4 regions of the Alicyclobacillus sp. SO9 genome follow, and region 1 is predicted to be linked to each of the others. Evidence: riboswitches for the same ligand, from Rfam matches in the RefSeq annotation. Region 1 holds a riboswitch; each other region holds the start of a gene.
What was found. A riboswitch is a leader RNA that binds a small molecule or an ion and turns the genes downstream of it on or off. The one in region 1 is predicted to bind cyclic di-GMP.

Region 1 (3,442 bases):
TGTGCAAAGACGGCCAGTATACCTATCATGGCTTTTCCCAGAGGTGTGCCCGTGTCAAACGGTTCTGTGGCGCTTTTAAACACCACGCCCTCTGGCATAAAAACATCTTCCAAGAGAAAGAGCACGTCTCGCTGTCGGCGACTTAAACGGTCGAGTCTATATACGACTACGGTATCGATGGTTCCTTGTTCTATGTGTCTCAAAAGAGACTTGAGAGCGGGGCGCTCCAGACTTGTACCACTGTAGCCTTCGTCAACATAAAGACGGTATTCATGCCACCCCTGGGACACGGCATAAGCGATGAGCCGCTCCTTTTGAGCGTCTATGGAATGTCCGTGTTGCGCTTGTTCATCCGTACTAACCCGAGCATAGAGAGCAGCAGCCATTGCGTTCCTCCTTGCTTGGCCCAAGGGACTGACTGGTTTTTGGGAAATGAGAGTCCTGCTGTGTGCCCTAATACAATTGCATATGCCGCAGGCGTGGCAAACAGAAGTACAGTTACAAGACGGCACTCATCTAAGATGGTACTCATCCATCTGGGTAATTATGGAATGTGAACCGTTGCGGATAAGATTTTATAATACTTCTAGGGCGTGCATACTCTGTTCTTTCCCTGCTTGTTCTCTTCCCCAGACGTATGTGAATGTCATTTGTGCTGCGCTTTGAATGGATGTCGCAGGTTTAAATGAGGAGGTGTTTTGGTTCAAATAGCGTCAAAAGAGTAAATTTGCTTGAAGGGGAGGGGAGCAAATGACACCGAGGGATTCTTCTATACCGGAAGCCAGAGACTATCCAATAACTTTAACGGTATCGGAAGTTGCAGAAATACTGAGGGTAGACCTGCATAAAGCATACAGTATTGTCAGAGATCGAGATTTCCCAGTTATTACGCACGGAAGGCGAATGATTATTCCTCGAGATGCATTCTTTCGTTGGTTAGATGGCTGTGGTGAGGAACGTCCAATGTATGACCGCAATCATGTCTTGGAGACGTTGGCCGACTTGGTTGCCGAACGATTAAATAAAAGGGGAACCTAGTGATTCTCAAATCTTGATTTTTATCCCGTATTGTGTGATATGATGTGTTCTAGTGGTATTTAAAAGAAAAGGCACCCCTTCGGAAACGAAGCGGACGCAAAGCTATAGGGGCTAACGTAGTCTATCTACTATGCCAGCCAGTTACCGTTTAGATGGATTATGATAGGCATCCGTAAAACGGATGCCTATTGTCATATAGGGGGAAAATTGCATGATTCGGTTACGGAGGTCGCGGGGTCTCGAACAGAGACGGAGCAGGGATTCGGTGTTCTTACTGGGAGAATGGACTTTCGATATGCAGTCGGAAATTCTTACCTGTTCTGAGGACTGTCACAAGCTTTTTGCAATCCCAAACACAGCGTCTGTCGTACCGCAAACAATCATGCAGTCGGTACATCCAAATGATGAGGAATTGGTAAAGACCTGGTGGAAACTCGTAGGCGCGGGAAATTTTATCGATGGCATTACATTTCGAATCATCAACGACGGCGAGCGGTACCTGTATTCTGAACTGGACTATAAAATCGGGGATGATGGTCAGATTGTATCGGTTTCGGGTAAGACCCGCGACGTGACGGACCTCATGACTGAAGACGAATTGTTACCGTCTACCGCGGACGTCGACAATGACTCAACGGATTCATATTCAAGTATACATATCGATCGCGATTTGCGGATTGTTAAGGTCAGTCCGATGGCCGAACAGCTCTTCGGCTGGACTGAACAGGAACTGCGACTACAAATGCCAATTCAGCTCATTCCAGCGCTTCACTGGGAAGCCATGCAATCCATATATGAAACCGTTTTGGCGGACGGCGGTTTTATTCGAGTTGAAACCATGCGAATACATAAGAACGGCATCCCTGTACAAGTCGGGGTCACTTTATATCCAGTTCATGATTTGGAGGGAGGCATAACAGGTGTAGTGGCTCGTTACAGTAAATCTTTTGCAAATAACGAGTCCTCCACTGCGATGCTCTCTACGATGGAGAGGGGGCTGCAGGCTCTCGTTGAGAATTCTTTTGACGTTTGTATGATACTGTCCAAGGAATACGATATGAATTATGTTACGCATGCCATCACCAATGTCTTGGGCTATAGTGCACAAGAGTTCATCTCGTTAGGACTCGGTCATGTCATTCATCCTGAGGATGTAACAGGGTACCTGTCGGTATGTCATCAGGCGGTACACCAGGCCTCAAGCCAGCACACCTGTGTTGCACGTTTCAAACACAAAAATGGGGAATGGAGATACTGTTCCACGCGTATTCGCTATCTCACTGCGTTTTATAGTACAGAGGGCATTATTGTCAATTTCCACGATGTAACAGAGAGTCGCAGGGCTGAAGAACTAATGAAGCACATGACATTCCATGACAGCTTAACTTCCTTGCCAAACCGGAAACATCTTGAGGAGCGCCTGCAGTTGTTGATTGGGATTCATAGACAGCGAGAGGAGAAACTAGCAGTTCTGCGTCTCGATATTAATCGCTTTAAGTACATAAACTCCAGTCTCGGCAGAACTACTGGAGACCACCTGATTCGCGATGTAGCGGACGCTTTGAGGCAGTTGGTGCCGACTGATTGTGTCGTGTCGCGAACAGGTGAGAACGAATTTTCCATGGTTGTACCCTATGTACACAATATGAGTGATGTCCTTCAGTTCGCAAGGCAAGTTGTCGACTCTTTTGATACCCCTTTTCAGATTGGCGATTATGCATTAGCCATTACATGCAATGTAGGTATCAGTACATTTCCTGAAGACGGGGAGAATACTGAAGCTCTTTTGAAAACAGCAGACATGGCTTTACATGATGCACAACTTCGGGGGGTAAACCAGATTGAACTATATTCCCAAAGTTTGGATGCCAAAGCTTATAAGGAATTCACACTCTCCAATGATTTCAAAAATGCCATAAATGAAGAACAGTTTGTGATTTACTTTCAGCCGAGAGTAGCAGCGGACACGAGAAGCATTGTTGCGGCGGAAGCACTCATCCGTTGGCAACATCCTGAATGGGGACTTGTATCTCCTGGTGAGTTTCTGTACCTGGCAGAACAGACTGGGTCGATTGTGCTCATTGGTCAATGGGTCCTGCGGCAAGTCTGTCACCACCTGCAACAGTGGAAACAGCAAGGACAAAAGACACTCAAGGTTTCCGTCAATTTTAGCGCCCAACAACTCAAGGATCCGAATACCGTTGAGACCGTGAAAACAATTTTACATGAATATGGCATTGAGCCCGCGCTCATCGAAATTGAGATCACAGAGACATCGATACTCCCAAACGACCCTGCAATTATTAACTCTATTAGAGTTCTCAGAAACATGGGCATTGGAATCTATTTTGATGACTTTGGTACCGGGTATTCATCGTTAAGTTGGCTTTACCAGTTCGAACTT
Region 2 (3,442 bases), 330 kb from region 1:
GTGTGCCATTGTTTTACGCCTCGGCGGTTCTCAAGGCGGCCTGGATATAGTCACGAGGGTCATTGCGCGCCATAGGAATGTAACGGTCGCCAATTTAAATCTGATTTTTAATGCTGTAATTATTGTATTATCGGTATTTCTCTTCAACATACAAGTGGCCATGTATACATTAATATCAATTTTCGCGAGTTCCAAGGCTTACGCAGTACTGCTAAATCATGTTGGCCGCGTCTCTGTGATTATCATCACAGAACACGGAGAGAGAGTTTCAAGAGCTATTACAGCGAATATGATTCGCGGCGTTACCAGTTGGAATGCAGTCGGAACGTACTCAAATCACCCTAAAAATGTACTGCTCTGCGTTACTACCAACGTACAACTCACTCAACTGCGAACCATTGTGCTCGAGAACGATTCCAAAGCTTTTATCAGCGTGATTGCAACACAGAACGTGATTGGACATTTCAAGCAAATATGGTGAGACTGTGTTGTCCAAGCTGTTGCATCGACATTTATTTATGGCAGAACATCGCGACTCGAGCAGAGAATTAACGAATTTTTAATGTTTTATTTCCCCTTCGACACGTTGTGACAAATTTGGTTTAGACAATGTGTTACGCTTGGGAGCGTTGTTGCTTCTTAGTGGAAGAGGGGAGGGCGGACGTTGCAATGAATCAACTAATAGAACACCTTCGGTGCAAAATGATTGACCTAGCACATGAACGGGGCAGTTTGACACATCCAGAAGTGATTGCTGTCAGTGAACAGTTGGACGACTATATTGTGAAAGTTCAACAACTCTTGAAAGATTCAAGTTATGAAACCACATTATATCGGTACGATACAAACACAGAAATTCATGGTTTGGGCTCGCTTACAGATTTTTTAGATTGGCATGACACTGCTCTCAGACAAACTGCGATGCCTCCCTGCTAAATGAATTGGAAATGGATAAGACAAACACAACCGCGGTGGCTTGGCTGTCATAGCATTCAGTTGAAATGCCGGTTCAATTCGTTAAAATGACACAATTCCCACTTGTGTAAATTGGAATGGAGGGCGTTCCCTTTGTTTGTTCGTACTTTAACCGGTAAAGGTGCATCACAACTATTGTGCGTATTCAACTATTGCGTGTAAATACGGAGTCCTTTGGCGCACCGATAATGATTATGGGTTACAAATTATAGTATGTATTGGAGGATTTTTACGCAAGGTGTTGAAATACCAGTGTGTGGAAGCAGCATATACTGAACTAATATTCATAGAATGGTATGGCGAACAACGTACCACAGATTTCTCAATTGAATTTACGATAAAGGCAAATGTGCTGAAAGGCACTGACGCAAAGCTAAAGGGACTACATCAGGATGAGCCTGACAAGTCAGCCAGCTGCTCGTATGGCTAGGACTCAGTCTGATTGCGGGCTGAGTTGTTTTTTTTTGGGAGGGATGCGGTCATGGACAGCAGTTGAACGGACGGCAATAAGCTCACGACAACCGCCAAGTAATATAGAGACAGGATTCTGGAAGGTTGGGGAATAGGGTGTCTGACTTACCTGTTGAACTCATATTAGACAACATGTCGGATTTAGTTTTCGTGATGCGTCTGGATGACTCCAATGATTTTCGATACGTAAAGATGAATTCCTCTGCTATGAGAGCTGCTGGACTTACTTCAATGGCTTACGGCGCAACTTTCTACGATGTCCTCGACCCATACGAAGCAGAGTTTCTGGACAAGCAGTATCACCATGCTCTGACAACCGTCAAACCAATCTCATTCCTTTTCAGCCACGGAGGTCAAATTGGTGAGACAAAATTGGATATTGTAAGAGCGGGCGGAAACCCTCATGTAATTGGTACAGTGCGTGACATAACAGAACGAGTGAGTACTGAACAACGCCTTCGCAGAGAAGCACATTTTGATGCCCTGACGGGACTTATGAATCGCCACGGACTAGAAGAACGGTTGCACACGAGCCTTGCTGAAGCAGAAAAAACCGGCAGTCTCGTAGCAGTAATGGTCATTGATGTGGACAGTCTAAAGACAATGAATGACACATGGGGACACTTGGTTGGAGATGCTGTCCTGCAAGAAGCTGCTCGGCGCATTCAGGGGGTCATACGAAAAGAGGATATTGTAGCACGCATTGGCGGGGACGAGTTCATACTCGCTGTACATATTCAAACAAGATCGGACAGCATACTTCTGGCAGAACGACTTCGAGTTGCACTGTCGGCACCGTGGGTACACAATAACGTGACTATGGAAATGTCGGCAAGTATGGGCATGGCATTGTTTCCCATGCACGCTGCAACCTTTCAGGAAGTGCTTCGGTTGGCTGATGAGGCTTTGTACAAAGCCAAACAGAAGCCGGGAACTCACTATGAGTGTAAAGAGTAGAAGGTTTTGGACGCAGCATGAACGCTGTGGGACTGAAAGATGGCGTATCTGAAGGTCATCAAATATGCAACCAGCGCTTCTGTAAGCGCTGGTTTTATTGTGATGTCGTTTTTGGTTGTCCTTGTGGTCCATCATGGTAAAACGCAAGTTTTAAAGGTTTTTGCAAAAAACTTAAAGAGTAATGTGAACCATTGACCATCCTGAATCGTACTATCTATGTCTACAGATTCATCAGCACGAGTTGTGTCCGCTTGCTTCTGGCATGTCGGAAATGGCCGGGGGGGTGTGTGGCAGAGGCACGAACCAGGCCGCTTGCACTTGACGTTTACTTCAGGTGCCGAATGAATGACGGGATAGGTGGCTGCCCATTTGATGGACGAACTACTACAGGCTGCAGCAGCACAACAAGGAGACGAGGAAGCATTGGCGCTGTTGTTACAGCGCAACTATTTGTTCGTGTTCAAATATCTGTTGAAGGTGACATTAGAACGCTCGAGGGCAGAGGAGCTTACACAAGAAACCATGGTACGAGCCATTGAAAAGATTCACCTCTATGATCCGTCCAAAAGTAAGTTTTCATCTTGGCTTATGACAATCGCTACTCGGCTGTTTTTTGATGAACGACGGCGAAGAAGACGAGAGAAGGAATTCATAGCAGCCGACGAGCTAAGCCGCAGCCTCCGCTGGCAAATAGAGACTTCACCTGATGAATGGCCAGCATTGGTCGATGTCTTGTCTGGATTGAGTCTCGATACTCGAACAGCGGTGGTATTGAAACATTTCTATGGCTATAACTATAAGGAGATTTCCAAAATGTGTAAGGTTCCGACAGGGACCGTGAAGTCTCGTGTTCATAACGGTTTAATCGCCCTGAGAAAGGAGTGGCTGGCCAATGAACCGAAAGCTCAGTCAGAAGACTGACTCAAGTAAAGGTGACACAAGCCAGATGAGTGACGCAAGCCAGGCAACGGATGGCTCGGACGAGGCATTTCTAGAGGACTTACTGGAGGCACTGAAGCTTGTGGAAAATGCATCACCG
Region 3 (3,442 bases), 1.8 Mb from region 1:
ATCCTAGACAAGTACAAACGCAATGTACCGAGTGATATCATAAGGGTCTTTACCAATCTTTTCAGTGCGTAGGCTGCGTCGAATCCAGTGCATGTCACAAATGTCGTTTGGGACGCGGTAAAGGGAAGAGAGTCCAGGAGAGATGTATTGTGCAACCTGTCAATGTCTATACGTACATATCGCGGGAGTTAATCAGTATTGCTATAGAAGCAGTGTTTTCGTCGCAAAAAGGATATGAGTTTGCGGGGGTCTATGAAGGCCGCAGCAAGCGTCTTGGAAATATCAATAATGTAGTGGACCATGTGGTGACGGATATTGTGGTCACAGACATCGGTTTGGAAGAAAGTAACGTTGAATCCCCTTTGCTCGTGATGAAAAGGCAGTGGTTGGGGCTGCGGTGTCTCTATCTGTTGCCTTCACAGTCAGATGATTCTCTCATTTTGCGCGCATTGCGTTCGGGTGCGGACGGGTTTATTTACGAATCGGCCAGTAAAAGTGTCTTGCTGCAGGCGATGAAGACGATAGCCAGCGGACACTCATTTTTACAGCCTGACATTACACCCATTGTTCTGACGGAACTCAGAAAATCTCGCTATCCTATTCAAGAGTCCGATGTCAGTGTAGACCTGACCGAGAGAGAGCGGATGCTCTTGCAACTGTCAGCCGACGGCCTAAGCAATCAACAAATAAGTGACGTGCTTCACGTACACGAAAAGACAGTGAGAAATATGTGGTCTATGTTGTTCCAGAAATTGGGTGTTGGTGACAGGACTCAAGCAGTACTCTGGGCGATTCGCACTGGAAATGCTGAGTTGCGGTGAACCATGGGCCTTGCAACGGGAAACAGTTCTCCAGAAGTCTTTGTCCATTCTGCGAAATCTGACGTAAATTCGCGGATTCGGGACAAAAGTCTGATATGTACGATGACAAAATGCCGTAGAATCTATCAATTTTCTTGACGTATTATAGGCTTAGGCCAAAAGACAACAAGATCAATAAAGGCAAACTTCAAGAAATTGGAGGGCGCAAAGCCATGGGTCTACGGTCGTCTGATGTGACGACTACGATTGCCAGGTTGCTGATCTGGGTGGTAAAACGCACTCGGTTCTGCGACCCGGTGGAGAAGTCATCCACGGGGAGGTGTGAGCGATGCGGTTTATTCGGAATCTTTCAAATCGTTTTCGCGGAAAAGAAGAAGGACAGAGTTTAGTAGAGTACGGCTTGATTATTGCACTGATTGCATTAGTAGTTATTGTTGCGTTGACGGCTATCGGAGGGAACATCGGCAATCTTTTCAATAATATTTCTAACCATCTTTAATGTTTACCGTCCGTTGCAGCAGAGGTTTCTGTTGCAATGGACGGTTTTTATTCTGCTCAGGAGGGTTCCGGCATGAGGCGATACTCCCGCGAAGAAGGTCAATCTCTGATTGAGTTTGCCCTGGTGCTGCCGGTTCTCTTGCTGCTGTTAATGGGAATTGTTGATTTCGGACGAGTGCTGTCGGCCTATTTGGTCGTGTCTCAGACAGCGCGGGATGCAGTTCGGTACGCCAGTATCGGCGGTTCGAATGCTGCGGTCGGACAGGCCGTGCAAAGAGATGCCGGTATGCTGGGTGCCGTCTCCTGGACGATGGACCCGACTGCGCCGACGTCCGGACAGCCGGTTTCCGTTACCGTTTCACATACGGTCAATATCTTCGATCCGATTATGAGTATGGTTCTGGGCAGTCACTACGCGGTCACGGCAACCGCGACAATGCGAGATGAGTGATTGGTGGTGAACTGATGAAACGCAGCCAAATGCATCACAGTTGTGGCTGGCTGTCAGCTCTCTTCAAACGGCTGGTGCTGTGTGCGCTGTATCGCTGGCATCGTGAAGAGAGCGGGAATGTACTGGTTCTGACCGCCTTATCCTTTGTTGCACTATGCGGCTTCGGCGCGCTCGTGGTCGATGCCGGCATGTTAGATGTGCAGTACCGGAAAGCCCAGTCCGGAGCGGATGCAGCAGCTCTGGCAGGTGCGCAGCAGCTGTTGCAAGGGGCTAAGACTGCTGCTCAAACGGCCGTTCACTACGGGCTTCTCAATGACCAGAAGGTTACGTATCAGGCTACAGCTGATATCCAGACAAATACGGTCTCTGTAGCAGGCAAGGCAACGAGTCCCCTGTGGTTCGCGCGGGTTCTGGGAAAGAACACTGCCAGTTATCAGGTGAACTCGAAGGCGGCGGTTGGAACGCTGGTATCTGGTGTTGGCATGGTGCCGATTGCTGTGACGAAGCAAACACTCGTCTATGGACAAACCGTCATTCTGACATCCGGTGCCGGCGGCGGGTCGGCAGGGAACTATGGTTTTCTCGATTTCTCGGGAAATGGTGCGAAAGGTGTCGAGTGCGACTTGGAACACGGATACGACTTTCCTATGCATGTGGGTGAAACTGTGTCGACCGAGACGGGTGTGATGAAGGGTCCTGTTGAACAAGCAATTGAGTACAGGCTGCATGAATCCTGTGATGACAGTGCCTGCAACTCTTTTGCGACGGCAACGTCAGATTGCTCGCGTGTAATGTACCTTCCTGTCATCAATGCGCTGCCGCAGAACGGGAAAAAACAGGTGACTATTCTGGGATTTGCCGCCTTCTTCCTGGAGGGACTGCAGGGTAAAGGCGGACACCAGGAGATCGTAGGGCGATTTATTCAAATGGTCCGTCCCGGTACCTTGGGGCAGGGAACAAACTACGGCACCTATGCGGTGAAGTTAGAGCCGTCAGCCGGATAACGCAGTGAATGGCTTATCAAGTGTAAAAAGCAAAGCGGACTGAGGACTTTCCGTTGGATTGAAAGCATGTGCGTGGATTGAAAGCATGTGCGTGGATTGAAAGCATGTGCGTGGATTGAGAGCATTCGCGTGGATTGAGAGCATTTGTGTGGATTGAGAGCATTTGTGTGGATTGAGAGCATTTGTGTGGATTGAGAGCATGTGCATGGATTGAAAGCATGTGCGTGGATTGAGAGCATTTGCTTGGATTTAGGGCTTTCGGTGTGGAGGTGACAGGGTGGCTCGACGGTCTTATCTTTTTTTGTTTCTGATTTCGCTGGTGCTGGCCATCCTCACAGCTCTGGTGATTGCTAAGGAAATGAAGGCATGGAAGCATGCCAATACAGGAGAAAAACAGATACAAGTGGTAACAGTGGTTCAAACAGTACCTGCACATCAGGTGATAAACGCAAATGACGTGACGCTCAAGGGTGTCGCAGCATCGGCAGTCGGTCCCGGTGCGTTGCGGCAATTGTCGAACGTTGTGGGGATGTATGCGGCAACAACGTGGGTACCGGGTCAGCAGGTCCTGGCGGGAATGGTGACATCCAAAACCAGCAGCCAGTCTTTTCCGCTGCAAATTCCCCAGGGTAAGCGGGCCTTCACGGTACCAGATACAGCGGTAGTTG
Region 4 (3,442 bases), 1.3 Mb from region 1:
TTGGGGAAGTTTGACTTGTTTGCCGTCGAGGGAGCAACAGCAGCAATGTGCTATCTATTTGATTCTCTCCAAGAGAATCGTCTGCTTGCAAAAGGCGCTAAAGTAGCTGTCATGGTTCCTATATTTCCGCCTTATGTTGAGATTCCTAAACTGTGGCGATACAATTTTGACGTCGTAGAGATCCGTGCTTTTGGCACGGATGGAGAGGGTCGTCATACATGGCAGTATCCAGAGTCTGAACTCAATAAATTGCGGGACACGTCAATTCACGCGTTGTTTCTGGTCAATCCCAGTAATCCTCCTTCAGTGGCTATGAACAAGCAGAGCGTGGCTACCCTCAAAGCAATTATCAAGGAATCGAATCCCAGTCTCATGATTATTTCGGACGATGTATACAGTACGTTTGTAGAAGGATACCGGTCCTTGATAGCAGAATTGCCCTACAATACGCTGTGTGTGTATTCTCTCTCGAAATACTTTGGTGTTACTGGGTGGCGTCTTGGTGTGATTGCTTTACACAAAGAGAATGTGTTTGACGATTTATTGAAAGGGCTCCCGGAAGAGACAGTCCAGATGTTAAATCAACGATATTCATCTATTACGGAAGAACCTGCCTCGATTCGATTTATTGACAGGGTCGTCGCAGACAGCCGTCAAGTTGCCTTGAACCACACAGCCGGATTGTCAACACCACAGCAAATTCAAATGACCTTGTTTGCAGCATTTGCACTTCTTGACACGAAAAACACTTATAAGCGCCTCACTATGGATATCTGTCAACGACGCATGCGTCTGCTTTATGAAGGTTTGGAACTGCCCATGCCGAAAATCCCTAACGATGCAGACTACTACACAGAGTTTGATCTGCAGCACTGGGCGGGCCATCACTATGGGAAGGACTTTGCACAGCATCTGGAAGAGAATTATGAACCCCTGGACATTCTCTTTCGCTTAGCGGAACAATCGTCAATTGTGCTGCTAAATGGCGGAGGATTTCATGGGCCAAAGTGGTCCATCCGTGTCTCCTTGGCAAATTTGGAGGACCAGGCTTATCGAGAAATTGGCGGAGAACTTCACCGCGTTCTTGAGGACTATGTCAAGGAGTGGCGAGTTTCCCGTCAAAAGTAACAATTACACAGTTCTTTCACACGTTACTTTTACACACTGCTTCGCGATGTCGTCTTGCTCAAGAATTTATGAATCTTAATACTCAGAGCAGGCAGGATTTCGACAGCATCTGCAGAATAAGAGCGTATATGCACAGGAGACGTTGCAGAAGGGGCATCTTTGGCCCTAAATAGACATGGGTTGCTTTTCAACATCAAGCATAATTTGTTGGCAAACCCCAGGAAACTGAGGGACGCAAAGCTATGGGCCTAAAGCACTTTGTGCAAGGGTTGCCAGGTTGCACTATTGTGATAAATCTGGCCTCAGGCCGGATTTTATTTTGTATTTGCAGTGTTTTCCATGATTTGTTTATGAAGTAAATTTTGTAAAAATCCACTGAAAAGGAGGGTCGATATGGCACGTCCACCAAACAAACCAAAACGCAAGTCAAAGAAGGATACTGAGGCCTCGCCGCTGGCTACTAATATTATTGTTATTGCAATTGCCATTCCTCTGATTTCTATGATAAGTCTTTACAGCCTTCAAAGTGACAAATGGGTTCACGGGGAGACCTTCTGGCTGATAAGCCGCGCTGCTGCCGTGGCGGCTTTCGTGGTTCTTACCTTAATCGTTGTGCTTGGGTTGCTCTTGAGCCATCCAAGAAACAAAGACACGTGGCGCTGGACTGTGCACCTTTTGTCATGGCACCAGTCGTTGATGGCAGCTTTGTTCATCCTCATTGGTTTGCACTTATTCTTCACTCTGTCTGACCCGAAGTCAGGTGTTACATTGCAGCAGGTATGGTTTCCGATTCACGCCCGCTATTATCCTTTGGCCATGGTAGCAGGGGCGGTTGCAGTCTACGGTCTCCTTATCATCATGATAAGTCTGGGATTGAGGAGAGTCACAAAAATGTGGTTACCATTGCACAGAATGTCTTGGCTTGTATGGGGACTGGTTTTTGCACATGGGGTTTTTGGCGGAACAGATACTGTGCGCTTACAGATGATGTATTGGATATCTGCAGGGGTTGTGGTTGTCACCTTTTACTGGCGCCATTGGGTCAACAATCAAAGGCGTCGAGCCAATCAAACGCCGCAGCCGGTTCCAGAGAGCACAGGCACTCCGAGCCATGCTCCTGATTTAGCCAGTTCTACAATTTCTAATCCGAAAGGAGGGTCTATATGAAACCAGCATGGAAACGCGCACTATTAGCCGCAGCCACTCTTGGCTTTGCAGTGACTGGATACGCTGAGGCACAGCCGCTTCACAGATTAATTCCTAAATCTCCGGGTGCTGCGACTCTGACAAATCAGGATTATGTGTCGCTAAACGCAGCAGTGAAGCAACAAACAGCCGATCTCCAAAAACAGATAAAACAGCTCACGAGTGAGGTCAAGCAGGCTCAGCAGAGTGATAAAGACGCTAGTGTCTCACTTGAGAAATTGCAAAAACAGGCAGTGTCTCTGCAACAGCAGTTGACGGCCAAGCAGGTCGCAGCCAAGCAGGCACAGCAACTCGCCTTGGCACGTTCTGCAGCGCAGGCGCGTCAGTTAGCCCAGCGAGTTAGCCCGCCGAAAGTCCAGAGTGTAACTCGGGCTTCAGGGAAATCTGACGATGATGGTGGTGGCGGACACGATGATTAAACCTTGGCAAAAAGCGGCACTTAGCGTACTTGCAAGTCTCGGTATATATGGGATTTTGCTGCACTCCATTGAAGCAAATACACGGAAGTCGAACCATGACGCGGCTCTGATTCGTGCTGAAAAGGAACAGTACCAATTACTTGAGACGGAGTTGAAGAAACAACAAGTTGCCTTGGTCCAGTTACATTTGGCACTGACGAAAGAGCACGCTAAAAAACTCCAAATCGAAGCCAAGATGGCTGATGCGAGAAGTCAAATTGACAAACTCAAGAGTGGAATCCAGGTAGCTGCTGTTCATGTGTCGAATGCACAACACGCGGCTGCCAAGGTATCCGTTCCGACGCCTTCAGTAACCGTTTCCAATCCTCCGCCAGTACAGGCCACGACAAAAGCGTCAGGCGCGTAGCAGAACGGGTCTCGCGGAACTTCAGACGTGAATGGTCTTCAAAATGACGCTTTGGCGTCAGTCTGTCGCAAGCCAAACAATGAAAGGCTCCATGTCTGCATTCATGTGGATATTGCCCGTTTTTGTAATCCACAAACAGCGAGGCGTGTAATCCCGCCACAAGGGGGCATCTCTAAATCCGCGAAGCAGAATATATTTAGTCACGACTTCGGCTGTGGCTGCTGAATCTGCCAGGGCCGTAACTGAGTAGAGCTGGGTTTCTACAGGACTGCCTGTAGCAGGA

Region 2: another riboswitch for cyclic di-GMP. It lies ahead of GI364_RS13120 (sensor domain-containing diguanylate cyclase); the one in region 1 lies ahead of GI364_RS11405 (EAL domain-containing protein).
Region 3: another riboswitch for cyclic di-GMP. It lies ahead of GI364_RS02770 (Flp family type IVb pilin); the one in region 1 lies ahead of GI364_RS11405 (EAL domain-containing protein).
Region 4: another riboswitch for cyclic di-GMP. It lies ahead of GI364_RS05205 (hypothetical protein); the one in region 1 lies ahead of GI364_RS11405 (EAL domain-containing protein).

What each region holds. Positions count from the first base shown of each region.
Region 1 is NZ_CP066339.1:2,488,943-2,492,384, forward strand. It holds gene GI364_RS11395 (recombinase family protein) at 1-386, opposite strand, end outside; gene GI364_RS11400 (helix-turn-helix domain-containing protein) at 751-1,038, shown strand; cyclic di-GMP riboswitch class I at 1,099-1,187, shown strand; gene GI364_RS11405 (EAL domain-containing protein) at 1,250-3,442, shown strand, end outside.
Region 2 is NZ_CP066339.1:2,820,881-2,824,322, reverse strand. It holds gene GI364_RS13130 (YitT family protein) at 1-481, shown strand, start outside; gene GI364_RS13125 (aspartyl-phosphate phosphatase Spo0E family protein) at 670-936, shown strand; cyclic di-GMP riboswitch class I at 1,308-1,397, shown strand; gene GI364_RS13120 (sensor domain-containing diguanylate cyclase) at 1,543-2,403, shown strand; gene GI364_RS13115 (hypothetical protein) at 2,443-2,598, shown strand; gene sigY (RNA polymerase sigma factor SigY) at 2,776-3,324, shown strand; gene GI364_RS13105 (YxlC family protein) at 3,296-3,442, shown strand, end outside.
Region 3 is NZ_CP066339.1:641,392-644,833, forward strand. It holds gene GI364_RS02760 (hypothetical protein) at 1-72, shown strand, start outside; gene GI364_RS02765 (LuxR C-terminal-related transcriptional regulator) at 150-821, shown strand; cyclic di-GMP riboswitch class I at 991-1,083, shown strand; gene GI364_RS02770 (Flp family type IVb pilin) at 1,150-1,320, shown strand; gene GI364_RS02775 (TadE/TadG family type IV pilus assembly protein) at 1,393-1,770, shown strand; gene GI364_RS02780 (pilus assembly protein TadG-related protein) at 1,785-2,774, shown strand; gene cpaB (Flp pilus assembly protein CpaB) at 3,052-3,442, shown strand, end outside.
Region 4 is NZ_CP066339.1:1,166,010-1,169,451, forward strand. It holds gene aspD (aspartate 4-decarboxylase) at 1-1,128, shown strand, start outside; cyclic di-GMP riboswitch class I at 1,328-1,413, shown strand; gene GI364_RS05205 (hypothetical protein) at 1,522-2,295, shown strand; gene GI364_RS05210 (hypothetical protein) at 2,292-2,753, shown strand; gene GI364_RS05215 (hypothetical protein) at 2,746-3,159, shown strand; gene GI364_RS05220 (FAD:protein FMN transferase) at 3,217-3,442, opposite strand, start outside.